One region of the Gracilibacillus xinjiangensis genome, then DNA from elsewhere that is predicted to be linked to it. Evidence: riboswitches for the same ligand, from Rfam matches in the RefSeq annotation. Region 1 holds a riboswitch; each other region holds the start of a gene.
What was found. A riboswitch is a leader RNA that binds a small molecule or an ion and turns the genes downstream of it on or off. The one in region 1 is predicted to bind S-adenosylmethionine.

Region 1 (10,926 bases):
ATTGTCATTCCGTTTGGAGTCCAGCTCCCAATCGTTTGAATAACTTCCGGAAAAGCGGTAATTGGTGTAAAGCTGCCTCCAAGTAATGCCATGACACTAACAACTCCACCTGAGAAGGAGCCGGCAATAGAATTCGAGTTGAAACGAACAGTCAGAGCAATAAGTAAGCTGCCTATCGCACCAACAGCTATCGCATAAAGGAGTGTAATCGCAAGAACAGTTAATGTAATATCCCATGTAAATGGTTGAAAGGATTGCATAATCAGTGATGAAAGACCGAACAAAATCAGTATTTGGATAAATGTCATCAGAATAACTGCCAGCAGTTTGCCTAATAAAAAGTAAATTGGATGTGTTCCAGACAATATAACTCTGCCCAATACCAATTGCGAGTGCTCGGTATATGCTTTTGCAGCCATGGTGGAAGCAACGAAGAACGCAAACATTACAGCCATCCCAACAGTATAATATTCCATTGAGCTGATTGGATCCCTGCTGGTAATTGTTTCCTCAACTGCAATATTTTCTATATTAAGGCCTGCTTCTATCGTTACATCAGAACCGGCAGATTTTGCAATGGCAGCTTCTATATTCAAGGAATTAGTGAACTGTTCCATAATATTCTGGAGAATATCCCCAGCAAAATAAGCGTGTTCTCCTTTCGTGATGCTTAGTGTACTGGTTGCCGGTTGACTGAGCAATATATTAGCTAACAGTTCATAAGTAAAATCTTCCGGGATCGTTAGTATGGCATCAATTTCTTGTGAGGATAATTGTTTTTCCGCCTTCTCCGCATCCATTTCCACGACTGTCAAAAAATCTAAATCCTCTTTCAATAACTGTTGCAGTATCTGGTTTGGTTGTAATTCTTCTGTTGCTTGCGTTAATCCTGCAACTGCTTCTTCTGGAAGTGATTGATCTTCTAATTGCTGGACAAATAAAGAAGTTCCTTCCTCAGGGTTATCTTCTTCCACTAAAGCAACAGTCATATCAGATGTTACCTCTTCTCCCATCACACCTTTTAAGGCAAAACCTAAAATCATCATTAATACGAACGGCATCAGGAGAATGATTAAAAGCTCGGTGCGATCACGCCATAGCAGTTTCATATCTTTTACCAAGAAATCGAACATAATCACCCCTCCTAATCTCTTAATCTTCTTCCGGTTAGATGTAAGAAGACATCCTCTAGTGACGGGACTTCGATATTAACACTATTAATAGATATTTGCTGTTGTTCTGCTAATTGAAAAATATCTGCCAGTTTACGACTGTTTTTCGGTACGATTAACTTTAGCCCTTTCTCCCACTCTGTAACCTTCAAGACTGATGACTGCTCTTTCAGCGCTTCTTCAAAAGTTATGGATGACTGATCTGTTTCAAGATGGATCGTTTCTTCACTTGATAAAATACTTGTCAGCTCATCTTTTGTACCTGTTGCAATTACCTTCCCATGATCCATTATATATATTCTGTCACATAACCTTTCTACTTCCTCCATATAGTGTGAGGTGTAAAGAACGGTCATCCCTTGTTCTTCATTTAACGTTTTCACCATTTCTAAAATATAATGACGTGACTGTGGATCAATCCCCACTGTCGGCTCATCCATAATGATGATGTCCGGGTTATGCAACAGGGCTACAGCAATATTGATTCGTCTTTGCATCCCGCCGGAATAATTTTTTACAAGTTCCTTTTGCCGATCTTCTAGTCCAACCAGTTTTAAGACTTCTTGAATTCGCTGTTCTAATTGCTTTCCTTTTAACCGATAAATCTTGCCGAAAAATTTTACATTCTCATATGCAGATAATTCCTTATACAAAGCAATCTCTTGAGGCACAACCCCTAACGTCGGACGGATAATGTTTGGATTTTTAATTACATCTTGCCCATTCCATGTTACAATCCCCGATGTTGGCTTCATTAAAGTGGCGATCATCGAGATGAATGTCGATTTCCCTGCACCATTTGGTCCCAGTAACCCAACAGATTCTCCTTGTTTTAAATATAAACTGACATCATCCACCGCTACTTGCTTTTTATATACTTTGCGCAATGCCTCTGTTTCTAGCAAAGGGTTCACCTTCCTTTAGTTCATTAATATATTCTTAGTTTAATTGAAAAAGGACAGTGCGAACACTGCCCTCAGTCATTACTTTTCATCCAAACTGTGACTTAAGTCATTTTATACATAACCATTCCGTATCGCATAGATAGCAATTTGTGTACGGTCCCTTAATTCAAGCTTATCAAGAAGTTGACTAATATGATTTTTTACCGTACCTACAGATAAAGCCAATGCCTCTGCAATTTCTTTATTACTCTTCCCTTCTCCAAGCAAACATAATATATCTGTTTCTCTTTTCGTTAATGAAACAGGATGACCTTCATTAACAGGCGCCCTTTTTTCCAGCAAATGCGGGACGACTTTCTTCGCTACCTCACCTGGTAATTGTAATCCACCAGCTAAACAATTTTTGATTGCATGGATAAGCTGGCTTGCTTCTGCATCCTTCAGCAGGTATCCATGAACACCTATTTTCAACGCCTGAACAGCATATTCTTCATCATTAAATGTTGTCAGCATCAGTACCTTCATTTCCGGAAAGCGTCTTAGCAACTCTTTTGCCGCTTGCAATCCATCCATCTCTGGCATTCTTATATCTAATATCGCCATATCATAATAATTCTGCTCACGTAATTTTAATGCTTCCTGGCCATTTTTTGCTTCACCTGTTACATGGATGGTTGGATCAGTTTCCAACATCATTTTAATTCCCTGTCTAACAATTGCTTGGTCTTCGGCTAATAATATCTTTATCACTTAGGACCCCCCTTTATTGGAAACATGCCACGAATAACAAATTGGTTACTGTATGATTGAACCTCTAATTGACCGCCAATTTGAATCAGTCGTTCCCTCATCGCCTTTAAACCAAATCCTTCTTTTATGTCTATTTCATTTTGTAATGGATTAATCACTTCAAACCGGAAATGGGTGGCACCAGGCGCTTCCAGAATGATTGTCGCCTCTTTTCCAGAACTGTGTCTCATAACATTAGTTAGTGATTCCTGAATGGCACGATAAACAACGCTAGCCTGTTCTGGACTCAATGAAATAGACAGAGCATTTTGCCGCATCGAAAATGATATTGATATGTACTGCTCTGCCTCGAGTTTACGAATTAATTGAATAATTGCTGCAATCCCTGTAATCTTATCTTCCTTTAATGCTTTCACTGCTTTTCTCGTTTCGGATAAACTTTCTTGTGCTAAACTTTTTAGCTGGCTCCACTCCTCACGATTATCCTGCAGCCTTAATATTTCAATTTGCATTAATAAATTCGTTAATGTATGACCAACACGATCATGAATTTCTCTTCCTATATAAATACGCTCTTGTTGCCTGACATGCTCATCATTCGATATCGAATCACGTTTTACCTTGCGATACGTATGCAATAGCGCCTGATAACGTTCTTCTAAGTCTGTTACATCTTTTACGTTTTTTTGAAAATAATAAGCGAATAAAATTGTAGATATAGATACTAAAAAAAGCATGAGGAGAATTATAGGTGAAAAAAACTCCATATGTATTAAATAAATGGATCCTATCACGATGATTAACAAGCTATACATCGTTTTTCCTCTGAAAAGATAAGTAATATGGACAATTAAAAAAATAAACATCATCCAAACAAATGGATTCACTACCCCATTCAATGGGATAAGAAATGTAACAGTTAGTACAATGCATAAACCGAACCAAATGATGTAATTTCCCTTTTTTATGATAGAACGAAAGAAGAATAATGAGAAAAAAATGGCTGCCATTCCAAAAAGGTATGCCGAATGAGACTCAGCATCCATCTCGACAATTAATCCACCTGTCCATGCCAACAGCCATAATAATAACCAAAGCCACATTGACCCCCGCATATGCCCCCCCCTTTCTCAATAATATACCATAATTCAGAAGATTCGAGCTTCGGAAATATTATCGTGCAAAGCACTTGTAAGACGTTAAATGAACAGAATGACATTATTAACCTACTTAACGTTTGGCAATATTACTATATAGTAAAATACTCTCAATCTATATTCTTCGTACACTTTTTCATAAATCTCTATTGACATTGCCAAAAAATAGTTATAGTATTACATTAAATGTTCATAGAAAGCAATTCTTATCCAGAGAGGTGGAGGGGCAGGCCCGGTGAATCCTCGGCAACAGGTTCGAACTTAGAACACTGTGCCAAATCCTGCGGGACAGCATATACTACGAGTACCCGGAAGATAAGAAGTAGTGATGTCAATCAAACTTCTTATCAAACCAGATAAGAGGTTTTTTATTATAAGGTAAATTGCCATCAAGTATGAGGCAAATCACGTTCTTCCAATAGGATTGTATCAAAACAAAAGGAGGATGTTTATACATGACAGAGCAGTTAATTACGTATGAACATTATCGAGAGAGTCACTGGAATGGATTTACACCAGACGCAGAGGATCAGACAAAAGGTGCTCAAGATATTATTGACTACGCTTACGGGTCTTATGGAGATTCCTTAGTGTATGCTTGCAGCTTTGGTGCAGAAAGTATGGTTTTGATTGATTTAATTTCTAAAGTAAAACCTGATGCGAAGTTAGTTTTCCTTGATACAGACCTTCACTTTCAGGAAACATATGATTTAATTGATCAAGTGAAAGAAAAGTATCCACAATTACAAATTGAGATGAAACGACCTGAATTGACGTTAGAAGAGCAGTCAGAGCAGCATGGTTCGGCTTTATGGAAACGAAATCCTGATCAATGTTGCTATATAAGGAAAATAAAACCATTAGAAGAAGTGTTGAATGGTGCGACAGCATGGATTTCAGGCTTAAGACGCGAACAATCGCCTAGTCGTGCAAACACAGAATTTTTTAATAAAGACAATCGGTTTAAATCTGTGAAAGTTTGTCCGCTAATTTATTGGACTCATGATGATGTATGGGACTATATCCGGTCGAATAATTTACCATATAATCCTTTGCACGATCAAAATTATCCTAGTATCGGTTGTATCCCATGTACAAAACCAGTAGAGCAAGGCGGGGATGAACGATCAGGAAGATGGACAAATTTCAATAAAACAGAATGCGGATTACACACCACGTAAGTTATGGTGCTTATTTTTATGACAATATCAAAGTAAATCAATAGGTTTAATTATGTAAATGGATCCTTTATCCAAAAATCTACTTAGGGGTGAGTTTTTTGACATTACAAGTTGTCAATAGTCCTTTTGACGAAAGGCAAACAGAAATCTTAAATCAGCTGTTACCAACACTAACCAATGCACAAAAAAATTGGCTTGCAGGCTATTTAGCTGCTTCTCAAGCAACAGAAGCTCCGGCAGCTCCCGGGCAACCACAGGCACAAGCGACATCAGCACCAACAAGGACGATAACCATTCTATATGGTTCCGAAACCGGGAACAGCCAAGCACTTGCGGAAAGCCTAACAGATAAATTAAAAGCAAAAAATCTAAAAGTATCTGTATCAAGCATGGATGATTTTAAGCCAAAGAAAATTAAAGAGGTAGAAGATTTATTTATCATCACAGCTACGCATGGTGAAGGAGATCCGCCAGATAATGCCATTCAGTTCCATGAATTTTTACTTGGGCGTAAAGCTCCTAAATTAGAGAACGTCCGCTTCTCTGTTCTGGCATTAGGCGATGAGTCTTATGAGCATTTTTGTCAAACAGGTAAAGACTTTGATAACCGCTTAGAAGAATTAGGAGCAACACGAATTTACAACAGAGTAGATTGTGATGTAGATTACGATGAGTTGGCAGAAGAGTGGATGAACGGAGTGTTAGCAAAGTTAGAAGAAGACCAGGGTAATCAACAGACCGTTGACATTGCAGCACCTACACCAGCTGAACAACCCATTTACTCAAAAAGCAACCCTTTCTCTGCTGAAGTTCTGGAAAATATTAATTTAAGTGGAAAAGGTTCGAATAAGGAAACGAGACATATTGAATTATCTCTGGATGGTTCAAACTTCAGTTATGAACCGGGGGATTGTCTAGCAATCTATCCAAAAAATGACCCGGACTTAGTAAAGCAAGTTATTAAACAACTAGACTGGAATCCAGAGCAAACAGTTCCGATCAATAAACAAGGAGAAATTCGCTCCATTCACGAAGCATTAACATCCATTTTTGAAATTACCAGATTGACAAAAGGCTTGCTTGATAAGGCTGTAAGTTATTTCAAAAATGATGATTTACTAAAATTAATTGCTGACAATGAGCAAATTAAGCAATACATCGATGGCAGGGATTTACTTGATTTAATTCAAGATTATCCGCCAGCAGAACTTGATCCAACAACGATGATGCATTGGCTGCGGAAGATACCGGCACGCCAATATTCCATTTCAAGCAGTTACAAGGCAAACCCTGATGAAGTTCATTTAACTATCGCAACAGTTCGTTACAATAGCTGCGGAAGAGATCGCACGGGAGTTTGTTCCGGTGAATTTGCTGAAAGAATTAAACCTGGTGATGTTGTAGAAGTATATGTTCACCGCAATCCAAACTTTAAATTCCCATTTGATGAGTCCACACCTGTTATTATGATTGGACCAGGAACAGGGGTTGCTCCATTCAGAGGATATATTGAGGAACGTGAAGAACTCGACTTAAAAGGTGACACATGGTTATTCTTTGGTGATCAGCATTTCCGTTCTGACTTTCTATACCAAGTCGATTGGCAAAATTGGCTAAAGAAAGGCTATTTATCTAAGATGGATGTAGCTTTCTCTAGAGACACAGCGGAAAAAGTTTATGTCCAAAACCGTCTGTTAGAAAACGCAAAAGATGTATTCGCTTGGTTGGAACGCGGAGCACATCTATTCGTTTGTGGCGATGAGAAGAGAATGGCGAAGGATGTTCATCAAACTCTCATTCAGATTGTCGCTGAACAAAAGGATGTTAGTCGAGAAGAAGCAGAAGCATATATCAATCAATTAAAACAAGAAAAACGTTATCAAAGAGACGTATATTAATTAGGAGGATATCCATGGCAGGCAACGACCAGAAAAAACTAGACCCAATTGAAAAGTTAAAAGAAGACAGCCGGTTTTTAAGGGGAACAATTGTTGAGGGATTAAATGATCCAATAACTGCATCTATCTCAGATGATGACACAAAACTACTGAAATTTCATGGCAGTTACCAACAGGATGACCGTGACATTCGTGATGAGCGCCGCAGACAAAAGTTAGAACCGGCATACTCATTTATGCTGCGTGTTGCGATACCAGGTGGTGTAGCAACACCAAAACAATGGTTAGCTGTTGATGACTTATCACAAAAATATGGCGACAATACAATAAAACTTACAACAAGGCAAGCATTCCAATTGCACGGTATATTGAAATGGAATTTAAAAGAAACAATAAAAACAATCAATGATGAACTGATGACAACCATCGCTGCATGTGGTGACGTGAACCGTAATGTAATGTGTAACCCCAATCCTTACCAGTCAGAAGTCCATCAGGAAATTCAAGATTGGGCCCAAAAAATTAGTGATCATCTGTCACCAAAAACAGGCGCTTATCATGAAATATGGTTAGATAGAGAAAAAATAATCGATTCCAAAGAAGAGGAAGAACCAATTTACGGAAAGACATACTTACCAAGAAAGTTCAAAATTGGTATTGCAGCACCTCCATCTAACGATATCGATGTCTTTTCACAAGACTTAGGCTTCATTGCAATTGTTGAGGATAACGAGGTGAAAGGTTTTAATGTGGTTGTTGGCGGCGGCATGGGTTCAACACACGGGAATACCAACACTTACCCGCAACTAGGTAAAGTAGCCGGATACTGTAAAAAAGAAGATGTTATTCAAGTTGCTGAAAAAGTAGTAACTATCCAACGCGATTACGGAAACCGTTCCGATCGGAAAAATGCCCGGTTTAAATATACAATTGATCGCTACGGGCTAGACTGGTTTAAAGAAGAATTAGCAAACCGTCTTGGATTTTCATTAGAAGATGCGAAAGATTATCACTTTGATCACAATGGTGACAGATATGGCTGGATCAAAGGAAATAACAGATGGCATTTCACATTATTTGTTGAAAATGGCCGTGTAAAAGATACAGATGACTATAAACTGATGACAGCATTACGGGAAATTGCCAATGTTCACACAGGGGATTTCCGCCTGACACCAAACCAAAATCTTGTTATTGCAAATGTATCACCACAAAAAAAGAAAAAGATTCAGGAAATTATTGACGCATACGGCTTAACGGATGGAAAACATTACTCTGGTTTAAGAAGAAATTCAATTGCTTGTGTTGCCTTACCAACATGTGGTCTTGCTATGGCAGAATCAGAACGGTATTTACCATCCTTAATTGGGAAAATTGAGGGCATATTAGCAGCGGAAGGTTTACAAGAACAAGAGATTGTTATCCGTATGACAGGTTGTCCAAATGGATGTGCACGTCCAGCTTTAGCTGAAATAGCGTTTATAGGCAAAGCACCTGGTAAATATAACTTATATTTAGGTGGAAGCTTTACTGGTGATAGGTTAAACCAACTATATCGCGAAAATATTGGAGAAGAAGAAATACTGGCAACATTAAAGGAAATTATCCATATATATGCTGAAGAAAGAGAAGAAAATGAACATTTCGGCGATTTTGTTGTTCGAAAAGGCTATGTCGACCCAGTGTATGACGGCCAGAATTTCCATAGAGAAACGAAAGGAGTTTTATAATGTCAACAGTTATTGAAAAGCAACGTGAAACAATTACAGCTCATGGTGGTACACTAGTTAACAGAGAATTAACTGGTGCAGATCGGGATAAAGCAATCGAGGCTGCTAAAAATCAGCCTTCCCTTACGATCAATAAGTGGGGCATTTCCGACCTAGAATTAATCGCTATTGGTGGCTTCAGCCCGCTAACAGGTTTTTTAGGTGAAAAAGATTATCTGAATGTTGTAGAAAACGTACATCTGGCAGATGGTACGGTTTGGAGTATACCCATTACACTTGCTGTAACAGAACAAGAAGCGGATCAATTAACTATTGGTGACACTGTAGCGTTATATGGTGAAGATGGTGTACTTTATGGAACGCTTGACTTACAAGAGAAATATCGATATGACAAGGAAAAAGAAGCCCAATCTGTATATGGAACAACGGATGATAGCCATCCAGGTGTAAAAAAACTATATGAAAAAGGCGAAATTTACTTAGCTGGACCAATTCAATTAGTAAACAGACCAGGGCACGAAGGATTCGAAGATTTTTATTTAGACCCAATTGAAACACGCCAGTTATTTGCAGACCTTGGCTGGAAAACAGTTGTTGGGTTTCAAACAAGAAATCCTGTTCACCGCGCACACGAATATATTCAAAAAATCGCACTAGAATCTGTTGACGGTTTATTACTGAATCCATTAGTTGGTGAAACAAAGTCGGATGACATTCCTGCAGATATTCGTATGGAAAGCTATCAAGCAATCCTAAAGCATTACTATCCAGAAAATCGCACAAGACTAGTTATTTATCCTGCAGCGATGCGCTATGCCGGACCACGTGAAGCGGTATTACATGCCCTTGTTCGTAAAAATTACGGCTGTACACATTTCATTGTAGGGCGTGACCATGCAGGTGTTGGTGATTTTTATGGCACATATGAAGCACAGGATTTCATTTCTAAATTCGAAGATGAACTTGGCATTCAAATATTCAAATTTGAGCATGCCTTCTACTGCTCCAAATGTGAAAACATGGCAACACAAAAAACATGCCCGCATGACAAATCAGAACATGTTCACTTAAGCGGAACGAAAGTCCGCGAGAAACTGCGTAACGGGGAACCACTACCCCGTCAATTCTCTCGCCCAGAAGTGGCAGAAATTTTAATCAAAGGATTACAGAGAGGAACGAAAGCATGACAAAAGCTACAAATATCATTTGGCACGAATCAGCTGTTACTAAACAAGACCGATTGCATTTAAATGAACACCAGAGTCCTGTTTTATGGTTTACTGGCTTATCAGGATCAGGGAAATCAACATTAACTGTAGCATTGGAAAAAGCCCTTTACGATCAAGGTATTCGCACCTATCGTTTAGATGGGGACAACATAAGGCATGGTTTAAATAATAATTTAGGCTTTAGTCCTGAAGATCGAAAGGAAAATATTCGTCGTATTGGTGAAGTAGCAAAACTGATGAGCGACGCTGGCCTAATCACATTAACAGCATTTATTTCCCCATATCAGGAAGATCGTGATAATGTACGTCAGCTGTTAGCAGATGGTGATTTCATTGAGATTTATGTGAAATGCAGCTTAGAAGGCTGTGAATTGCGTGATCCTAAAGGACTTTATCAAAAAGCACGTGCTGGCGAAATCAAAGGATTTACTGGAATTGATGCACCATATGAAGAACCAGTTAATCCAGAACTAACAATCGATACAGAACAAAACACAATTGATGAGTCTGTTGAACAAATAATTGATTATTTAAAAACAAGGAAATATATATAGGAATGATAAACACAATAAACCACCCTATCTTCAATGATGAGGGTGGTTTATTGAATTATATTACTGTTTTCCCCTAAAATATTTAGCCTGCTTTTTTTCCATTCTTTAAATTTGTCTAGATCATTAGATATCTGCTTAAGCGTAAAGCCAATCACTGCGGCATCATCAAGGAATCCCAATCCCAAGAGAAAGTCTGGCACTAAATCAATCGGTGTTACAAAATAGATAACTGTTGCAATAATCATAATGATAGAGCCTTTAGGTATTTCAACATAGTCTCCTTTGATCCATGCTCGAAATACTTCAAATAGTAATTGCAGTCTATCCCACACCTCTTCCAGCCTGCCACT
Region 2 (10,926 bases), 160 kb from region 1:
CGAATGATGTGGAAATCTTAGCAAATAATGCAGAAATACCGGAACCAGCTGCTATAACCATTGCTGATATAAATAATGATGCAATTGCAGAACCGTTGGAAGGTCAGTTAGTTTCTGTTAATGGTTATATCCAGAATATCCCGTCAAGCCCGGCAGGTGGCGGCTATAATATTTCCATAATGGATGCAGACTTTAATGGAACTACATTGCGAGTAATGGAAGGGACGATGGATATATCAACCTTAGAAGCGGGAAAATGGTATGATATTACAGCGATTTTAAGTCAATATAACAGTTATCAATTACTGCCGCGAGATGCTAGTGACATCTCATTGGCTGATGAACAACCTGAAGCACCTGATGCTAGCGGTGAATATACTTCCACTGTTAAATATGTGACAGATGGGGATACGATTCGTTTAGAAACACCAGTTTTAGGCGCAGATCGAGTACGTTTTTTAAATATTGACACACCAGAGACAACTGTAGCAGGCGCAAATGGTGTGGATGAAGCAAATCAGAAAGAACACGGGGAATATGCGACGGATCGATTGAAAGAATTATTACCAGAAGGATCTCAAGTTACATTAAAATTGGGACAAGAACCTACCGATGCTTACGGTAGATTATTAGCAGAGGTAATTAATGAAGATGGAGTGAATACAAATCTTCAAATGGTGGAAGAAGGACTTGCGAGCACCTATTTCATTTGGCCAATTGGCGATGAGGCAAATTACCAAATCTATCAAAACACGATGAAGTCCGCCATCGATTCTGAGATAGGAATTTGGAATCCGGAGAATCCGCTTAAAGAATTGCCTTTTGAGTATCGCGCAATCACGGAAGGCGGCGATTTCCATCGTTATGTCGGTAATTCAGATACAAAAAAATATGTCGCACCAACAGATTATGAACTTGTACCTGTTGAAAAGCGGATTTTCTTTTCAAGCGCGCAAGAAGCAGAAGCGCAAGGTTACACAGCAGCAACAGATGAGCCAACTGGGGAATTATTGGATGTTCAACTGCTTAGTATGAATGATCTCCATGGTAAAATTGATCAGCAATATGAGCTGGATATTAATAATGATGGTGAAATCGATGGCGTATACGGAAGAATGGATTATGTTGCTGCATACTTAAAAGCTCGTGATCAACAACATCCGAATTCATTAATTGTTCATGCAGGTGACATGATAGGTGGAAGCTCACCAGTTTCAGGGTTATTCCAGGATGAACCGACAGTAGAAATTATGGAAGAGATTGGGTTTGACTTCGGCACAGTAGGTAACCATGAATTTGATGAGGGTACGACAGAACTGTTGCGGATGGTAAATGGCGGAGAGCACCCGGAAGGATTAGGTACGACAGGTTATGATGGGATGGATTTTACTAATCTTTGTGCAAACTGTGTATATAAAGATTCAGGAGAAACATTCTTGCCACCATATGCCATTACAGAGATAGAAGGGGAAAAGATAGGCTTTATCGGTATAAATACTCAGGCTTCTGCAGGGATGGTTATGCCGGCAGGGATTGAAGATATTGATTTTACGGATGAAGTAACTGCTGTAAATGAATCAGTAGAGGCTCTTCAAGGAGAAGGCGTAGAAGCGATTATTGTATTAGCCCACTTACCAGCAGAACAAAATGGCGAAACGGTTACTGGAGATGCTGCTAATCTTGCAAGAAATGTGAATGATGCTGTTGACATTATTTTTGCAGGACACAATCATCAAGTAGTGAATGGTATTGTCGATGATAAATTAATTGTTCAGGCGAATGAATATGGCAAAGCTTTTGCTGATGTGGATATACAAATTGACCGTGAAACAGGTGATATTGTCAGTAAAGAAGCAGAAATAGTTTGGGTTGATCAGAGTCTAGTGGAACCTGACACGGAAGTTGCAGCAATACTACAGAAATACACAGATCTGATCGAACCAAAAATGAATGAAGTATTAGGCTACACCGACCAAGATCTAACAGGTAGTTATACGAATGATGGGGATCACGGATTAGGCAATTTAATTGCAGATGGAATGCGATGGTCAATGGATGCAGACTTCGCTATGATGAATGGTGGAGGAATACGTGATGACATACTAGCAGGTGAAGTGACTTGGGGAGATTTATATAATGTTATGCCATTTGGCAACACATTAATAAAAATGGATGTAAAGGGTGCAGACTTATTTACCATTTTAGATGCCCAGCTTTCACCAATATATGGACCTGACTACAGTATAGCTGGTTTACATTACAAATGGAATACAGAAACAGCGAAGGTAGTAGAAATCACCTTACCTGACGGAACACCGATTGATAAAAATGCAACATACTCATTAGTAGTTAATAATTATATGGCAACATCTTTAGGTGATAAATACCGTCCAATTGGAGAGCTTGGGGTAAACGAAGAGATGGGCCCGGTTGACCTAGATGCTTTTGTGGATTATATAAAGTATTTAAACACTTCCGAAGCAAATCCAATTGACATTGGACCGGAAGGCCGAATTGCAGCAGTAGATGATGAACAAGGGGAAGACATAGGGGAAGTAACTATTTCAGAGGCAAGAAAAGCTGCGAACGGAGTGACAGTAACTATTGAAGGAACTGTTACAACAAATCCAGGAGCATTTGGTGGAAATGGTTTTTATATTCAAGACAAGAAAGCGGGAATTTATGTATTTGGAGATGATACTGTATCACCGGGAGATTTCGTAAGAATTACGGCAAAGGTCGGAGAATACAATGGGGAAAAGCAATTAAGCACCATTTCTTCATTGGAGATTATTGGAGAAAATACTATTCCGAAACCGAAAAACGTTAATCCAGGAAATCTTAAGGAAAAGAATCAAGGGCAATTAGTAATAATGAAAGGTGTTACTATTTCAGAATTAACAGAAGTTAACAGTTATGGAACATTTGAATTTATTGCAACAAAAGGCAGTAAATCAGTGCTTGTACGTGTGGATAACCGGACTGGCCTTACGCTTCAAGACTTTGACTTTGAGAATGGAGACAAGGTGAATATTACTGGTATATCCAGTAAATTTAATGACACCTACCAATTAAAACCAACAAATCCTAATGATATTGTTTCAGTTAAAAAGCATAAGCGTCCAAGCAAGGGAAAGGGTCACCATCTATTTAAAGAAGAAATGAATTAATTCACGCTAATCGAGAAAAATGACGTTACGACATTAAGAAAATGGAAAAAGAATCTGATGTTACCCATTTGTAAAAAGCCTTTAGTCCCGGCCCTGTTTTATTTTTGGAAAAGGACTTGATTTGATTCTTTATGTGCAAAAGGTTCCGATCGTAAAATGTGATCAGAACCTTTTTGCTGTTTTTGTTTCAATTTTTCTGGATGATAATAGGAAAGTGAAACCAGATTGTACACCTGTTCAAGATCGCTTCCATTAATGGATAAAATAACAATTAACCGTTAACTTTTGCTCCTGCTTCTTCACGAACCTTCTTTGCCGCTTCAATCATATTACGTAACGCTGCAACAGTTTCTTCTTGCCCTCTTGTCTTTAGTCCGCAATCAGGGTTAATCCAGAATTGTTTTACATCAATGGTACGTAAAGCTCTATCAATATTTGCCTTGATCTCTTCTACACTCGGCACTCTTGGGCTATGAATATCATATACTCCTAGACCAATTTCTTTGTCATAGTCATTTACTTCAAATGTATCAATTAATTCACCATGGCTTCTTGATGTTTCAATGGAAATCACATCTGCATCTAATGCATCAATCACCTCGAAAATTTCACTGAACTCTGAATAGCACATATGTGTATGAATTTGTGTGGAAGGTTTGACAGAAGATGTAGAAATTCTGAATGCTCTAGTTGCCGCATCAAAATATGCTGGCCATTTTAACTGGTCGAGCGGTAAACCTTCCCGTAAAGCAGGTTCATCAACTTGGATAATATTTACACCTTCTGCTTCCAGTGCTATAACTTCCTTTTCTAATGCAAGGCCAATTTGATCCTGAATCGTAAATCGAGGCAATTCCTCATGTACAAACGACCAATTCAATATCGTCACAGGTCCTGTTAGCATTCCTTTGACAGGTTTATCTGTAAGGGATTGGGCATAGACAATTTCTTTTACTGTCATTGGTCCAGCCCATGATACATCACCAACAATTAGTGGTGGTTTTACACATCGAGACCCATAAGACTGGACCCAGCCGAATTCTGTAACAGCAAATCCATTTAGTTTCTCACCGAAAAATTCTACCATATCCGTACGTTCGAACTCTCCGTGGACTAACACATCAATACTTAATTCCTCTTGTATTTCGATCCACTTTTTCGTTTCAGATTCGATGAACTTATTATATTCCTGATCAGAAATTTCCCCTTTACGCCATTTTGTTCTCGTACCTTTTACTTCACTGGTTTGTGGCAGGCTTCCTATTGTCGTTGTAGGCAGTAATGGTAATTTTAACTGGTCTTGTTGTAATGTAATCCTGTCAGAGAAAGGTAATGAGCGTTTAACTTCTTCATCACCAATTTGAGCTAGTTCTTTGGCAACTTGGTGATTCTGACGATATGGTGATTCAGCAAGTTTAACTCTTGCTATTCTGCTTTCAGTTAATTCATGCTCAATGGTGGTCTCTCCTTGATTAACACCTTTGACTAAAACATTAATTTCAGCCAGTTTCTCATCAGCAAAGCTTAATCCATCTAAGATCACCTGGTCTATTTTCCTTTCCGTCTTTTTTGTTACGGGTACATGCAACAAAGAACATGATGGCTGGATGATCATCGTTTCTGCATTAGTAATTGATTGAATTTCATTGATAAGTGCTAATTTGTCGTCTAAATCTGATCGCCATACATTTCGGCCATTAATTATACCTGCAGCCAGGATTTTATCTTTAGGGAATCCCCATTTTTTGATTGCATGAAGATGTTCACCGTGAACGAAGTCTAAGCCGATTGCTGCAACAGGTAGTTTCACAACTTCATCGTAATGTTGTACTGTTTCAAAATATGTTTGTAAAATAATTTTGGCATGCGGTACACTTGCTGTTAATTGTTGATAAACTTTTGCGATCAATGCGATTTCCTTTTCGGAAAGGTTTGTGCCTAAGATTGGTTCATCTATTTGAATCCAGTCTGCACCTGCATCAACAAGTTCTTCTAAAACCTGTTCATAAAGAGGTAAGAAAGACTCAACGATTGCTTCAAAATTAGTATCCCTATACCCTTTGGATAACTTTACAAAAGTTACAGGTCCAACCAGAACCGGTTTCCCGTTAATGCCTAATTCTGCTTTTGCTTCATTGTAATAAGTTAACGCCCGGTTTTCTATTAACCTTGGTGTGACATCATTCAGTTCTGGAACAATGTAATGATAATTGGTGTTAAACCATTTGGTCATCTCAGCTGCAACTGCTTCTTTTGTCCCGCGTGCAATTGCGAAATAAGTATCAATCGATTTTTCATCTAATTCCTGAAACCTTTTGGGAATCAGACCAAAAGAAAATGCCGTATCAAGCACATGGTCATAAAAAGAGAAATCTCCGACAGGAATTAGATCAATGTTAAGGTCTTGTTGTTTTTTTAAATTAGCAAGACGCAATTGTTTGGTTTCCGTCTTTAATTCATCTTCTGTTATCTCGTTTCTCCAATAAGATTCCAAAGCTTTTTTCCATTCTCTGTCTTTCCCAATGCGTGGATATCCTAGATTTGAACTAATATATGTTGTCATTATGAACACACTCCTATATTCGCAAATTTAATGCAGTATTTTCTTTTCGTTTTTCACTTTTATAATATATTTCGTTAATTCTGTCGTAATTTGATAGTTCATGAATGGCGTAATTAAGTAAATTCCATTAAAATAGTTAATAGCTGTGTCGATCAATTCTTTAGCAATTTGTATTCCTTCTTGTATTGCATCATTGCGGCTGACTTGTGCTTGCATTCTTGCGCGAACCTCATCAGAAAGTTTCATGCCCGGAACTTCATGATGGAGGAATTCAGCGTTTTTATGTGAGACTAATGGCATAATGCCGATGAAAACAGGTGTTTTCAAGTGCTTTGTTTCACGATATAAAGCGATAATTTGCTCATGGTTGAAGATTGGTTGGGTTAGGAAGTAATCAGCACCATGTTCTATTTTCTTTTCCATTCGCTTTACTGCTTTTTCTAAGTTTGCAACATTTGGGTTAAATGCAGCAGCTACTTGGAAATTTGTTTTTTTTCGCAGGGAGGCACCTGAAAAGGATAATCCTGTGTTACATTGTTTGATCAGGCGGATTAATTCAAATGATGTGACATCAAAGACGGAAGATGCACCAGGGAAACCGCCAATTCTGGTTGGGTCACCTGTTATCGCTAATATGTCATGGAAATCTAATGTATGTAGTCCCATGAGATGTGCTTGCAGTCCAATTAAATTGCGATCACGACAGGTTAAGTGAATGAGTGGTTTTACGCCAATATTCAGTTCTTTCATTTTGATTGCCATCGCAAGGTTGCTTATTCTAGGTGTAGCAAGGGAATTGTCTGCTAAAGTAATGGCATCGACACCAGCTTTATCTAATTGCTTCACACCTTCAAGAAATTCATCAATCTCTAAATGCTTAGGTGCATCTAATTCCACAATCACAGTATGTCTTTCTTTTACTTTATCAAGTAAGGTTGGTTGATGATTCTCTAGTTGAGGGTCTGATTGTGTAATAATTAGCGGGTTTTCTCTTACTTCTTTATTGGTGATCGGTAAAAGTCCTTTTATGCCTGTTTTTAATGCTTTTATATGCTCCGGGGTAGTGCCACAGCAACCGCCAATAAGCCGGACACCTTGGTCGCGGAACTTTTTGGCACATTGCTTGAAATAATCGGTTTGTTCACTGTATACCAGCTTTCCGTTTTCATATGCTGGTAAACTAGCATTCGGAAATGCTGACAGATAAGCCTTTTCAAGTAATGGAACAGACTCTAATGATTCAATCATATGATGAGGCCCCAGGCGGCAATTAATCCCTGCCACATCTGCACCTAATTCCTCTAATTGGTAAAATGCATCTGTTAATAATGTTCCATTTTCCAATATACCTGGTTCATGCATCGAAACATTCGTAATGATAGGCAGGTCAGTCTCTTTTCTAACAATCTTTAAAGCAGTTTTTAATTCTTCAAGATCGTAATATGTTTCTAGTAAGATTCCATCAATGCCTTCTAAAAGCAATGTAAATAACTGTTCTTTAAAGCTTCGTGTGATTTCCTTCTTTGATGTAACTAGTTTTTGTACACCTCTTATCCCGCCAATTGTTCCTAAAACAAATGTGTTTTCATTTGCAGCTTGCTTAGCGAGTTGTACTGCTTTTACGTTAATTTGATGCACCTGTTCTTCCAAGCCAAAACGAGCCAGTTTAATATAGTTGGCGCCATATGTGTTTGTCTGGATGATGTCAGCACCTGCTTCTATATAAGAGCGATGAACTTGCAATACTTCATTCGGCTTTGATAGGTTGAATGCTTCAAAGCATTGATCAACACCATGTGCGTATAGTAATGTCCCAATCGCCCCATCAGCAATAAGGATATTTTCTTCCAATTGTTTACGAAGATCTTTCATTCTATTCACCTCCTTTCTATAGGTAAGTACATTAAAAAAGGCCTTCATCCTTGATTGATGAAGGCCCTTAATGGGAATATTCCTTGTTCCTCATCTTTCAAGCATGTTTGCTTGCTGGATTTAGCACCTTGTCTAGTGATAGACGGTTGCTGAGGTATCGTAGGGCCAGTCCCTCCACCTCTCTTGATAAGAGATTGCTATAAAGTTTTCGCTGTCAACATATTACATGAAAAGTAAATCATTATCAAGATGTTTTTCTAAATTATTGAATATTTTCCCTATTAAGCTAAATGAACTTGTATGGGTGAAGAATTTATGATATCATTGAAAATGATTCTCAATTGAGGGATAGAGGTGGATGAAAATGAATGTAAAGCAGTTAATTAAAGAACGCCGGTCCATTTCCGTATATAAAGAAGATCCCGTATCAGTTGATCTGATGAAAGAACTATTAGATGTTGCTGTATGGGTCCCAAATCATAAAATGACAGAACCCTGGCGTTTCGTTTTTGTAACAGGGGAGACGAAGAAGAAACTTGCTGAAATTAATCGCGAGATTGCAAAAGAAAAGGCAAAAACTGTGTCAGCAGAAGAGTTGGAAAAAATCGGTGAGATAGGATATCAAAAAATAATGGATGTTCCTTTTATTATTTTTGTTATTAATCATATTAATCCAATTGAGAAGTTTATTGAGGAAGACTATGCTTCTACTAGTTGTTTAATCCAGAATTTCAGCTTGTTAGCATGGGAAGAAGGTTTAAGTGTGTTTTGGAAAACCGGGAAATTAGCATTCTGTGATGAAACAAAAGATTTAATCGGATTACAGGAAAATGAACGTGTCATTGGATTATTGCAAGTTGGCTACCCGGCAAAAGATCAAAAACCTTTGCCAAGAATACCTGCATCAGAGCGAATAACAGAATTATCATAACGGTGACCACATCTGATTAAGGTGTGGTTTTTTTGTGCGTATGAATTGCTAATAATAATAGCCATACAGCTTGGTTAGGAAACTATTTAGCCTGACACTCAAGTGATTATATTAGAGTGTCGCTAAATAAGGACATAAAAATATGCCGATGAAACGTGTCATCGGCAAACAAGAAAAAGGGGCTATCATTTTGTGAGAAAGCAATCTTTGCAGCATTGCTCAATTTGGAACACTTTTAATATAACAAATGAATGAAAACTAAGTGTTAAAACTGAGTAAAGATAGTGTAAACTTTTTCCTGTTGCTAATAGTTTTTCGTTATAATGAGATGAATGAATTAGTAGAGGAGAGATAACATGCAGAAACTATCCATTTGTATAACAAGTGATATTCATGGATATATTGCACCAACAAATTACAGAAATATGATAGAAGAAAACATGGGTCTAGCAAAAATCGCAACAATTATGAAAAAGATAAGAGAACAGAATGATGTCATCATCATGGATAATGGCGATTTTATCCAAGGCAGTCCTTTTACATATTACTTTGCAAAATATCATAAGGAACAAACGAGTCCTTTAGTTCATATAGCAAACCGGTTAAACTACGATTTCTCTGTATTCGGCAATCATGAATTTAATTATGGATTAGAGTATCTTCAAGCGGTAATTGAAAATTCTCAGTATCCATGGTTATCAGCCAATATTTTAGATGAGGAAACAAAAGAGCCTTTTTTCGGTAAACCATATTTGATCAAAGAAACAGCAGGGAAGAAAATAGCATTTATCGGTCTTACTACTCACTATATTCCTAATTGGGAAGACCCAAATCATATTAAGGGCCTGCTATTTGAAGATGCTTGTACATCTGCTAAGAAATGGGTAAAGAAAGTAAAAGAATTGGAACAACCAGATCTGTTAGTTGTTTGTTACCATGGTGGTTTAGAAAGAGACCCAGATGGTGGCGAGCCAACAGAGGCGCTTACAGGAGAAAATCAAGGCTATCAGATTTGCCAGGAAGTTGAAGGGATCGACATACTTATTACAGGACATCAGCACCGTTATATCACAGCCAATATAAATGGTGTGACAGTGATCCAAACAGGCAATAATGGTCAAGCGTTAGGTGAAATTTCTATAGAGTGGGATGGAGGAGCAGTACACTCTATTCAGTCAAAGCTGCACTATGTTGATGAGAAAATCCATACAGATCGGGAAATTTTTGAATTAATAGAAAAGGATGAAAAGGAAGTTCAGGAGTGGCTGGACCAGCCGATAACGGAAGTGGTTGGAGATATGAGTATTTCTGATCCATTTCAAGCAAGGTTAGAGGAGCATCCTTTTGTTGAATATATCAATTTATTGCAAATGGATATTGCCAATGTAACAATTTCTTGTACCGCTTTATTTCATGACCAATCGCCAGGTTTCCCTGCCAGAGTGACAATGAGAGATATTGTATCCAACTATATTTACCCCAACACATTAAAGGTTTTAAGATTAAAAGGGAAAGACATAAAAGAAGCGCTGGAGTTATCTGCAAGCTATTTCGAGATTGATGACAATGGAGAAATAGCCATTAACCCACAATTTATTGAACCAAAACCACAGCATTACAATTATGATATGTGGGAAGGAATTCATTACGAATTAAATATATCCCGTCCTATTGGGGAACGTGTCACAGAGCTTCAATACCAAGGGGAGCCATTAGATTTAGACAAAGAGTTCAATGTGGTAATGAACAACTATCGTGCCAGTGGCGGAGGAAACTATTTTATGTTCCAAGGGAAAGAGGTTGTAAAAGATATTCCAATAGATATGACAGAACTAATAGCTGACGACTTACTAAATAAAGAAAAATTATTGGCTAAATGTAATCATAATTATTCTGTTGTGAAAAAATAATTTAAGATATAAAATTAGAAATTTCATATAAATGTAGAAAATATTACATCTTGACGTATAAATCTATCAAATGTTGCCCCATAATGACAAATGTGACAAGCTTCCAAATATAACGTAATCTTTGTTACAGACTCTTAATTTCTCTGTAACCACAAAGGGTATTCTGATGTGTTATAGTATAGCTTGTCAACATGAAAGGAGGCAACATGGATGAAAAAGTTTTTATTGTCCACAGCAGTTATCGCTACTAGTTTATTAGCGGTAGTACCAGTATCAGCAGCCGAATACGAGGTTGAACAAGGTGATAATTTATGGGGGATTGCGGAAGAACATAATACATCTGTTGCGAAATTAAGAGAAATGAACAACTTAGAATCGGATATCATTGTCCCTAAGCAAATTATAAATATAGATAAAGAGATTACTTACATCGTGAAGAAAGGTGATTCTTTAAGTGAGATTGCTAAAGCTCACGAGACT
Region 3 (10,926 bases), 960 kb from region 1:
GTCTAATCGTGCGATGATGGTTGCTGCATCTTTACCTTTCTTTGCTAGTTTTGCTGCTTCTAACACATAGAATCCTTGGGCAAGACAGCTAAGTTCTGAATCGTATGGAAAGAGTTCAATATTCTCTGCCATATCTTTTGCAGTAACACTTGTTTGGTAAGTACCACTTATTCCGCTCGATAAAGTAATAATGATTGCCTGGTCATAGTCTATGGAAAGCTTTTCAATCGTTTCCATCATCACTCCAATAGATGGTTGAGATGTTTTCGGTAATTGATCGACTGTTTTTACTTTTTGATAGAATTCCGCTGCTGTTATATCTATTTCTTCACGGTATGCACTATCGCCAAACACAACACTAAGCGGCACCATATGAATGTTATGTTCATTTCTTATTTGTTCAGGTATGTATGATGTACTATCTGTAATAATTGCGACACTCATAACATCGATTCCTTCCTTAAAAAGTTCTTGCCTACTATTTTACCTAACTATACGGTAATTGCCTAGTGGTAATATGATGGAAAAAGAATTTTTTTCCATTTACAATTTTATATTATATGGGTTGGAGAGCTTATTTTACTCTCTCACAAATAGAGGTAACAACTTCTATCCATTAAAAAATAGCCCTAACGTTCAGGACTATTCTTATCATTATAAAATTTCTACCCAGCCTTTTTTGATTGCGATAACTACTGCTTGGGTACGGTCTTTTACTTTCATTTTTTGCAGGATGCTGCTCACATGGTTCTTTACTGTTTTCTCACTGATATATAAAGACTCGGATATTCCTTTATTGCTCTTTCCTTCCGCTAGCAATTGGAGAACTTGGCACTCTCTTCTTGTTAAAAGATGGAGTGGTTTACGGTGGTCCACTTTCTTCAATTTTGATAAAGTATTGTCAGATCCGTATAACGCATCTTCTTCTGCCACTAAGCGGCGGTATTCTTTTACAAGATTATGGGTTACTTTCGGATGGAGATAGGACCCACCATCACTAACTACAGTTATCGCTTCAATCAGAGCGTCAGAATCCATTTCTTTTAGCAGGTAGCCTTGCGCGCCAGATTTTAAGGCATGTGTGACATAGTTTTCATCGTCATGGATCGAAAGAATGATGACTTTTACACCAGGATATTTGTTTAGTAATTCTGAAGTTGCTTCAACCCCGTTAACACTTGGCATATTGATATCCATTAACACAACATCCGGCTTATGTTTTTTTACAAGGTCAATTGCCATTGAGCCATCATCACCTTCAGCTAGCACGTTAAAATCAGATTCTAACTCAAGGATTCGCTTTACACCTTCTCGAAATAATTTGTGATCATCAATTAATATAATATTTGTTGTCATTAATAAACCTCCTCAATTTCTCTTCTCTCATCTATTTTGTTAATTTCAATTTTTTGTCTGAAAAAGTTACTAACCTTTACTATTATACACATTGTCATAGAAATGTGTAAATTTTAGGTTTTAATTGGGATAATTATGAATACTTTGGTGCCTTTACCTATGTCACTCTTGATCCTTAAGTCTCCACCCAACATGTCTATCCTCTCATGCATGCCAATAATCCCAAAGGAATTATCCTTTTTGTTTTCCCGGTCAAATCCTACCCCATCATCATTAACAAGTGCCAGGACTTTTTTATCTGTGATCTCCAGTTTTACATCAATGCGCTCTGCTTTTGCATGTTTGATCGCATTTTGAATGGATTCCTGAATTAAGCGAAATAGTGCAACCTCGTATTGACTCGGCAATCTGTCATCCATTGAACGATATTGAAAATGAATATTGGAATGCTGCTCTTCTAATGTATCTATGTATTTTTTAATTGTCGGAATTAACCCAAGATCATCTAAAGCCATTGGCCGCAGATCATAAATAATACGTCTTACTTCCTGTAATGAGGATCGAATCAATGAACGAACACTTTTCATTTCCTTCATTGCACAATCAGTATCACCTTTACGATAAGTTCTTTCAACGATTTCTGACCGCAATAAAATGTTTGCTAACATTTGGGCAGGACCATCATGCATTTCACGTGACAGTTTTCTCCTTTCCTCTTCTTGTGCTTCGATGATGCGTAGTCCAAACGCTTGCTTTTCTTGCGCATCTTGCAGGAGATCAGAAATGTGTCTAAAATCTTCACTTAAATAGTTTAGGACGATCGACACTTTCCCCATCAGGCCTTCTGCTCGTTCAACCATCTTCTCAAGTGATTTAAGTCGCAGTTCCAGTTCATCTCGCCGTTCCCGTAATGCTTTTTCCTGATCACGTTTAACAACAAAGTCTGATTGTACTTTGTGCGCATTGTCGTACGCTTCTCTAATCGTTTCTTCAGAATATACAGAGAAATTTTTACTAACGACAGACAACTTTTTTCTCGCAGCCTTGGCCTTTTTCTCTAATTGATCACCCTCTTCGATCGTTAGAGATACCTTCTGCTTTAATTCTTCTAATTCCTTATTGATTCGTTCGTGTTCTTTGCGAGACTCTTCAGAAATGTTAAATACTTCATCTTTACTGTTTTTTACTGTATCTATCATCTCTTGTATAATATAATCTAAATCACGGTCCCAGTTATCCATAATCTCTAACTCTCACCACCTAGTTTCAATGACATAATTCGAATTATTCAGTACTTTTTATGGGGGCATTTTCACATTTATATATTCTTTCATTTGTAATGATTTTACACTTAATCCTATCAATTATACAAATATTTTTCAGGAGGGGAAATAATGTTAGACCAGTATTTTACCGTAAAGCCAGAAGGTTGGGATGAACAAATCATCCAAAAGTCTCGTTTCATTGGTTATGTGAAACGAGTGGAAACAGAAGATGCAGCAAAGGAATTTATTCAAGAGATCAAGAAGAAACATGCTGATGCAACACACAATTGTTCCGCATATATGATCGGTGAACATGATCAAATTCAAAAAGCCAATGATGATGGTGAGCCTAGCGGAACAGCCGGTGTACCAATCTTAGAAGTATTAAAAAAAAGACAGTTAAAAGACACTGCCGTTGTCGTCACACGATATTTTGGCGGGATTAAACTTGGTGCCGGAGGACTGATACGTGCATATGCCAGTACCACATCTCTAGGAATTAATACAACCGGTGTTGTGGAACGAAAGAAAATGAACCAATTTCTCGTGACAGTTGAATATACACTTCTAGGCAAATTAGAAAACGAGATCCGTCAAACCAATTACCTGTTAGATCATATAGAATACTTAGATCAAGTAACGCTTCGAATTTATGTTAACAGTGGTGAGGAAGAACCATTCCATGAGTGGATCATAAATACTACGAATGGTACGGCTCAAATAAAACAAGGTGACTCAAAATATGTAGAAATTGATGTGCCAAATCCGTAAATAATGATTATTCCCCGGGAAATTTACTTTTAAACGAGTGTGAATAAAAAAGTTTCGATACCAGAATCGTTTATTCACACTCCTCTCTTTATTATTCTTTAATTGACAGTACGTTAGACTGCCTAATTTCTTGTGTTAATTTCTTTATAAAATCTTCCGAATTGTTAATTTGTTGTCTTTCTGTTTGATCTAGCATTTTCTCTAATATCGATCGATATATTTCCTGCTCCGACAAATTATCACCCCATTTGCATCTATCTTCTGTAGTATATGTGTTTCGTTTCAAACCGTGTCGTTATGTCTGTTTTATAGAGAATTCCTTTTCTAAAGTTATCAGAGTAATCCTTTGGCTATCGTATTCTTTATAATTAACCTGCTATTATTTATCTATTAGATGGCCATCAAACATAGCGTACAATATTGTTTCAGGAATAGCAAAAAAGTATATTTTGTTTAAAGAAACTTCTATCATTCTCTAACTATTTAATCATATATTCACCTAGAATCATACTAGTTTTTCACAAAGGACGGAAATTCTTGAAGATTATACCTTTTTCGCGGAACGTTCTTTTGCTGGTTTCTATCTTCTTCATCTTCAGCTAACTAATGACTGATCTATAGTTAATCACAGTTTAAAAATTTACTAGAAATAAAAATGCCAGTCACTCTCTTTTCCAGTGGCTGACAACATTCATCTTTCGTCTTTTTTTAATGCTATTTATTTAATGACTTTTTTTCCATTTATTAAATTCTAAAAACTGTTTGAACTCTTCTTTTGAAATACCTGAATTCATCGCATCTTCTGCCAATTTCAGCCATTCCTCATCCAATTGATCGCGAATAGCTTGATCATTTTGACTCATTAATAATTCATTAACTGTTACACCAAGAACTTTCCCTATCTTCTCCATAAATTGGATGGATGGATTTGACTGAATTCCCCGTTCGATGGAACTTAAATAGGATTTAGCTACACCTGCTTGTTCTGCCACTTCGGAAAGCGACATTCTTTTACCTTTTCTAAGTTCTTGTATTTTTGGACCGATCATCATGTTTCACCCACTTTCTATTGCGTTTTCATTATAACATAATCATTCATTATCGTTCTATATAAAGTTTCATTTTTTGTCGAATAATGAATAATTAGTGATTAATCGTATGATGAAATTCAAAAATTAGTTATTTTTCCCTATTATAGTTCTTAATTCAGAATGATGCAACAATTATCCTTCCAAATAGTTTTATAATTCGTTTACTCGACAGAATAACATGTGATTCTAAAATAATATTTTGGTACAATACCATTAATATTATGAACAAAAGGGAGATCGAAAATGTCAAATAAGCAAACGAATCGGCCACTTGTCTTAATTGCACTCGTTCTATCCATGTTTATGGCTGCAATTGAAGGTACCATTGTTGCTACAGCTATGCCTAATATTGTGGGAGATTTAGGTGGATTCACGCTATACAGTTGGGTTTTTTCCAGTTTCTTATTAATGCAGGCAATTACAACAATGGTTTATGGCAAGCTAGCTGACCTGTTTGGCCGCAAACCGGTATTTATGTTTGGAGTCATCATATTTCTCACAGGGTCGATATTATGTGGTTTGGCTCATTCAATGACAGCACTTGTTATATACCGACTTATTCAAGGTATAGGAGCTGGTGCGATTCAGCCAATTGTGACGACAATCGTTGGAGACATGTACACACTGAAAGAACGGGCAAAAGTTCAAGGCTACTTAGCAAGTGTCTGGGGAATCTCTTCAGTCCTTGGCCCGCTGCTTGGCGGTGTTATTGTCCAGTTTATTGATTGGGCCTGGATTTTCTGGATGAACATACCGCTTGGCATTCTCGGGATCATCGGTGTTTATCGTTTCTTCCATGAAGATGTTGGTAAGGAAAAGAAATCAATTGATTACATCGGTTCTGCTTTATTTTTAGTCGGTATATCTGCCTTAATTATTGTTTTTGTCCAAGCAGGAACAGTCTGGACATGGACTTCACTTGAGACAGTTTCTCTTTTGTTACTATTTATTGCATGTATGGGGCTGTTTGTATGGCAGGAAAAAAGGGCAGTATCACCAATGATGCCGCTTTTTCTCTGGAAAGATCGATTAATTATTATCGCAAATCTGGCAACATTATTTTCTGGCATGATTATATTAGGGCTGTCTAGTTTTCTGCCAACATATGTACAAGGGGTGATGGAAGAGTCAGCGATTGTTGCCGGCTTTACATTAAGTACAATGTCGATTGGCTGGCCAATTTTTGCTACGGTTGCCGGACATTTAGTGTTAAAGATCGGCTTTCGAACAACTGCTCTTTTAGGGGGAACCGCACTGTTAATCGGGACCTTCCTGTTCTCATTACTTGATTCGGATAAAGGACCAGTCTACGCGGCAATCAGTTCATTCATTATCGGTGTCGGGATGGGACTGTCCAGCACTACCTTTATTGTCTCGATTCAAAATCATGTGGATTGGAATGTGCGTGGTGTTGCTACATCCTTAAATATGTTTATGCGGATCATCGGAAGTGCTGTTGGTGCATCATTTCTAGGCGGGTTGATGAACCAGCAAATGAGAAAATATTTTCAGGAAGCAGAAGTTAATGCAGAAATTAGCAACACAGAAATATTACTTGATGAAGAAATGCGCCAGACTTTTGATCCTAATGAACTGCTCGCAATACAGGATGGATTAAGTTTTGCCTTACATAATGTGTATCAGGGATTATTTGTAATCGGCCTCCTCACATTTATTATTCTATTATTTTTCCCGAAAATATATCCGAAAGATAAGTAATATTAGGTTTGTCTTATTGATAAGCCTTTTTTTACCCAATGGAAGAAAGCGCTTATTTTTTGTGGTATAATAAAGAAAAGCCAGCTGTAATATGGGAGGGAGTATCAATATGAAATTATCAAACATGATTCTTCATAAGGATATATTGCTGATTCATGCGGATATTAATAACAATGACTATATTTTCACAGTGAAATGGACAATGCCTGTAAATAAAAAAGGTGGCGAATGGGAGCTGAAATCCTATCAAAATAACTCTAATGGTGAGCAAGATTTGTCCAATGATCAAGTCCAGGCATTTCTCAATCAAATCAATCCAGAATGGGATTGGGAGAAAGATAAGGAACAGATTGAGCGGGTTATTGATCAGGATTAGATTTACGGAACGATTATACCATGATACCATGCGTTCCGTAAATAATCGATGCTATCTTTTGGATACAGTCTTCCCAAGAAGCTAACCGCTCGTATAGAAGATAGTCCAAAGAATGGTTATTCCCTTTAGTTCAACTGTTCTACGGCGATTTGTTCGAACCATTGCAGGTCCTTATGCAAATCAACCACTTTACCGACAACAATCATGGAAGGATTGCTAATCTCGCCCATTCTTTTTTCTATATTTTCTAATGTACCAATAACTGTTTTTTGGTGTGTAAATGTTCCCCAATGAATGATTGCAACAGGAGTATTGGGGTCAAGTCCTGCTTGTATTAAATATTGTGCAGTTTTCGGAAAGTGTCTTACCCCCATATAGAAGCAAAGAGTGTCTGCTCCTTTTGCAATATGTTCCCATTCTTCCACTGCACGGTTATCCGGATTGGATGCATTGACAAAGCTCACAGAACCACTTATTCCCCGGTGTGTTAACGGTATCCCTGCATAAGCTGCAGCACTGATGCCTGATGTAATTCCCGGAACAATTTCAAAAGGGATATTCTCTACTTTCAATACTTGCCCTTCTTCCCCGCCACGGCCGAATATAAATGGATCTCCACCTTTTAGCCTTGTGACAACTTTTCCTTGTTTGGCATGGTGAACTAGTAAACGATGAATTTCCTCTTGAATCAAACCATGTAATCTCGGTTTTTTTCCGCAAAAGATCAACTCACAGCCTTCTTTCGCATAATCTAACAGTTCTTTATTAATTAATCTATCATATAGAATCACATCAGCTTCTTTAATTGCTCTTAAACCTTTTAATGTTATTAGTTCCTTATCTCCCGGTCCCGCTCCTACGATGTAAACTTTACTCATTTGCTTGCCATTCCCTTCTCGTTTGCTTCTTTATCTTCTTATCTGCTTTTACTTCATATTTCAGTAAAACGAATGTAATCATAATGGTTAGCAGTAATAATACTACAGTATAGAATGACTGGTGAACAATCATTTCTGTTAAGCTATAGGCAATGACTAATGAAATAATGGGAGATGTAATCCAGACTTTTGCAATCTGGTGAACTATTTTTTGTTTCCAGACATCTTTCCAGCTTTTCGTTGCACTAATACCTACAATAGCAGTCGTTGTCACTTGTGTCATAGGAATCGGAATACCCAGGAAGGACGCGATAATAACAAGGAATCCTGTTGTACTGGATATCACTACACCATTTGCTAGTGATAAGCTCGTAATTTTCTTTGCATTTGTTTCCAATACCTTGCCACCGAACAAAAAGCTTCCAAATGCTACAATTACTGCGAATAATGGCAAACCGACTTCCATTGACATAATATCTGCACCTACTAAAGGACCTAGAGCATTTGCGACATTGTTCATCCCTGCTGCAATCGCTTCAAAGAAACCAGTAAACATCAACAGTACTGCCAGCAATTTATGGGATGGTTTCATTTTAATTTTATGATGAAATTTTGTACGTAACTTTTCAAAAGTAAATGTAATCATAAATGCAAGAAAGGGAATTATTAGCCATAAGCTGACAATATGAAAGATACTCGTTACATAAAGTTGCTGAAACGAGATACCTACACCAACAATCGCACCTACTGTAACTTCACTAGTTGATAAAGGAATACCGATAGAGTTTGTGATTAATAGTGTTCCGCCAGCGACTAACAGGATAATTGCCGCAATGGGAACATCAATAATCTCTTCGGAAATAATTCCTTTGCCTAACGTGTTTGTTACATGCTGACCACCCCATAATGCACCAATGATCGCACCTAATCCCGCTAAAAACAATGCTGTTTTCCTGTTTTTAATTACCTTTGCTCCATAAGCGACCCCCATACTCGCTGCAGAACCACTTGCTCCTATATTAAATGCAAACAGACACGCCGCTAATATTGCAATAATCACTAACATTTTCATCCTACTTCCTTATATTAAAGTTGGCAACACATTTTATATAATAAAAAACTCCCACTTTAGCATAAAGCAGAAGTTTTACCTCCTTCTTATCTGCCAAGTGATATACTTGCTGGAATTAGCACAGTACATAATGCCTGTTGCTGAGATTTCTACGGGCCAGCCCCTCCATCTCTCTTGATAAGAATTGTTATTGAATCGTATTCTTAATGAAGTATTCGGTTAGTTTCTCTCGATAATTACTGGGTATTTGTATTGAATATAATGGCAAAATTACTTATTGTCAATAGTGGTATTTATTGAAATAATAGGCTTTTCGGCCGAAAACCCTTATATCCCATACATTTACTAGGTTTTAATTTTTTTTAGAAAATTTCCTTGATATTTATACTGGAGAATTGTATGATAGTATGTATAGTATTTCCATTAAAACTAAATAATTCGTTTTACACTTATCCAGAGAGGTTTAGGGACTGGCCCGTTGACACCTCAGCAACCAGCATATTCGATGCATGGTGCTAATTCCAGACGGTATTCTTACCAAAGATAAGGAGATTAGTAAACCTTAACCTTACAGGGCTTTCTTCTTATCAAAGAAGAAAGCCTTTTTCAATTTAGAAAAAGAGGTAAAATTTGCATTAAAGGATGTGGGCCTGTTGAAACATATTGAAACTATACTTGCAAAAATCGGAAATGAATCAGATCCAAAAACTGGAGCAGTAGAAGCTCCGATCTATTTATCGACAGCATATCAACATCGTACGATTGGTGAATCAACGGGATTTGATTATACAAGATCCAAAAATCCTACGAGAGATATTGTCGAAGAAACGATTGCTAAATTAGAAAATGGATCAAAAGGATTTGCCTGTACATCGGGAATGGCAGCAATCCAGCTTATTTTTTCCCTATTCGAAAAAGGTGATCAAATTATTGTAACAGAAGATGTATATGGTGGAAGTTACCGCCTGTTTGATCATTATCAGAAAGCATATAATATCAAACCAACTTATGTTACTCCTGATCAAATTGAAGCAAATATTACGGACAAAACAAAAGCTATTTTTATTGAAACACCTACTAACCCATTATTAATTGAATTAGATATAAAAGAGATTGCCGCAATTGCTAAAAAACATGATTTACTGTTTATTGTTGACAATACATTTTATACCCCATATTTACAACAGCCATTAAATGATGGTGCCGATATTGTTATCCATTCAGCTACAAAGTATTTAGGTGGTCATAATGATGTACTAGCTGGCTTAGTTGTTGCGAAAGGGGAAGAACTCTCTGAAAGAATAGGTTATCTTCACAATGCAATAGGTGCTGTGCTTTCACCATTTGACTGTACGCTCTTAATTCGCGGGATGAAAACACTTAGCTTAAGGTTAGAGAAACAACAGCAAAATGCAAAGGATCTCGCAACATTTCTAACAAATCATGAATTAGTTACAGATGTACTTTATCCTGGCAGAGGTGCAATGATGAGCTTTCGTGTGAAAGACAAAGAAATGGTTGCAGGTTTTCTATCAAACCTTGAAACTATTATATTCGCGGAGAGCTTGGGTGGTGTCGAAAGTTTTATAACTTATCCAACAACCCAAACACATGCAGATATTCCAGAAGAAGAACGGGACCGTCGTGGAATCTGCGGCAGACTGCTGCGCTTTTCTGTTGGGATTGAACATATAGAGGATTTGAAGAATGATATTAATCAGGCGTTAATCAAAAGCAAGGAGGGAATTGTTCATGTCTAAACACCAGCTAGAAACGAAATTAATTCACGCAGGGGTGAACCAAGGTTACCAGGAAAGAAAGACAGGTGCTGTTAACCCTCCTATCTATTTGTCATCAACATACCATCAGGATGAGTTACATTCATTTGGACCTTTTGATTATAGCCGTTCAGGAAACCCGACAAGAGAAATTGTTGAAAAAACCATTGCAGAATTAGAAAATGGAATAGCAGGTTTTGCTTTTTCTTCTGGAATGGCAGCAATTTCCTCTGCCTTTCTGTTATTAAAGGCAGGAGACCATGTTGTTGTAACAAAAGATGTCTATGGCGGAACCTTCCGTTTTGTCAGTCAATTGCTTACACAATTCGCTATTGACTATACCTTTGTTGATATGACAAAAAATGAAGAAATTGAGCAAGCGATCAGACCTAATACAAAGGTTATCTATATCGAGACACCTGCTAATCCTTTATTGCAAGTGACAGACATTCGGAAAACAGTACAATTAGCCAAACAAAATAATGCCCTCACATTTTTAGATAATACTTTTATGACACCACTTTATCAAAACCCGCTTGACTTAGGTGTTGATGTTGTCTTACATAGTGCAACGAAATTCCTGTCAGGACACAGTGATATAGTAGCAGGATTAGCTGTAA

Region 2: another riboswitch for S-adenosylmethionine. It lies ahead of ACFOY7_RS06710 (bifunctional homocysteine S-methyltransferase/methylenetetrahydrofolate reductase); the one in region 1 lies ahead of ACFOY7_RS06055 (phosphoadenylyl-sulfate reductase).
Region 3: another riboswitch for S-adenosylmethionine. It lies ahead of ACFOY7_RS10525 (inorganic phosphate transporter); the one in region 1 lies ahead of ACFOY7_RS06055 (phosphoadenylyl-sulfate reductase).

The regions. Positions count from the first base shown of each region.
Region 1 is NZ_JBHSDT010000004.1:365,416-376,341, reverse strand. Features, by position in the region: gene ACFOY7_RS06075 (ABC transporter permease) at 1-1,133, opposite strand, end outside; gene ACFOY7_RS06070 (ABC transporter ATP-binding protein) at 1,145-2,077, opposite strand; gene ACFOY7_RS06065 (response regulator) at 2,189-2,827, opposite strand; gene ACFOY7_RS06060 (sensor histidine kinase) at 2,824-3,930, opposite strand; SAM riboswitch class I at 4,188-4,306, shown strand; gene ACFOY7_RS06055 (phosphoadenylyl-sulfate reductase) at 4,440-5,165, shown strand; gene ACFOY7_RS06050 (assimilatory sulfite reductase (NADPH) flavoprotein subunit) at 5,264-7,063, shown strand; gene cysI (assimilatory sulfite reductase (NADPH) hemoprotein subunit) at 7,078-8,793, shown strand; gene sat (sulfate adenylyltransferase) at 8,793-9,980, shown strand; gene cysC (adenylyl-sulfate kinase) at 9,977-10,576, shown strand; gene ACFOY7_RS06030 (YkvA family protein) at 10,624-10,926, opposite strand, start outside.
Region 2 is NZ_JBHSDT010000004.1:523,474-534,399, forward strand. Features, by position in the region: gene ACFOY7_RS06700 (5'-nucleotidase C-terminal domain-containing protein) at 1-3,170, shown strand, start outside; gene metE (5-methyltetrahydropteroyltriglutamate--homocysteine S-methyltransferase) at 3,442-5,733, opposite strand; gene ACFOY7_RS06710 (bifunctional homocysteine S-methyltransferase/methylenetetrahydrofolate reductase) at 5,761-7,605, opposite strand; SAM riboswitch class I at 7,693-7,798, opposite strand; gene ACFOY7_RS06715 (nitroreductase family protein) at 7,970-8,536, shown strand; gene ACFOY7_RS06720 (bifunctional metallophosphatase/5'-nucleotidase) at 8,893-10,446, shown strand; gene ACFOY7_RS06725 (LysM peptidoglycan-binding domain-containing protein) at 10,657-10,926, shown strand, end outside.
Region 3 is NZ_JBHSDT010000004.1:1,322,594-1,333,519, reverse strand. Features, by position in the region: gene ACFOY7_RS10570 (DegV family protein) at 1-444, opposite strand, end outside; gene ACFOY7_RS10565 (response regulator transcription factor) at 655-1,356, opposite strand; gene ACFOY7_RS10560 (sensor histidine kinase) at 1,470-2,597, opposite strand; gene ACFOY7_RS10555 (YigZ family protein) at 2,751-3,392, shown strand; gene ACFOY7_RS10550 (hypothetical protein) at 3,484-3,627, opposite strand; gene ACFOY7_RS10545 (helix-turn-helix domain-containing protein) at 4,115-4,441, opposite strand; gene ACFOY7_RS10540 (MDR family MFS transporter) at 4,727-6,202, shown strand; gene ACFOY7_RS10535 (hypothetical protein) at 6,312-6,578, shown strand; gene cobA (uroporphyrinogen-III C-methyltransferase) at 6,704-7,456, opposite strand; gene ACFOY7_RS10525 (inorganic phosphate transporter) at 7,449-8,528, opposite strand; SAM riboswitch class I at 8,612-8,712, opposite strand; SAM riboswitch class I at 8,975-9,078, shown strand; gene ACFOY7_RS10520 (methionine biosynthesis PLP-dependent protein) at 9,182-10,288, shown strand; gene ACFOY7_RS10515 (aminotransferase class V-fold PLP-dependent enzyme) at 10,281-10,926, shown strand, end outside.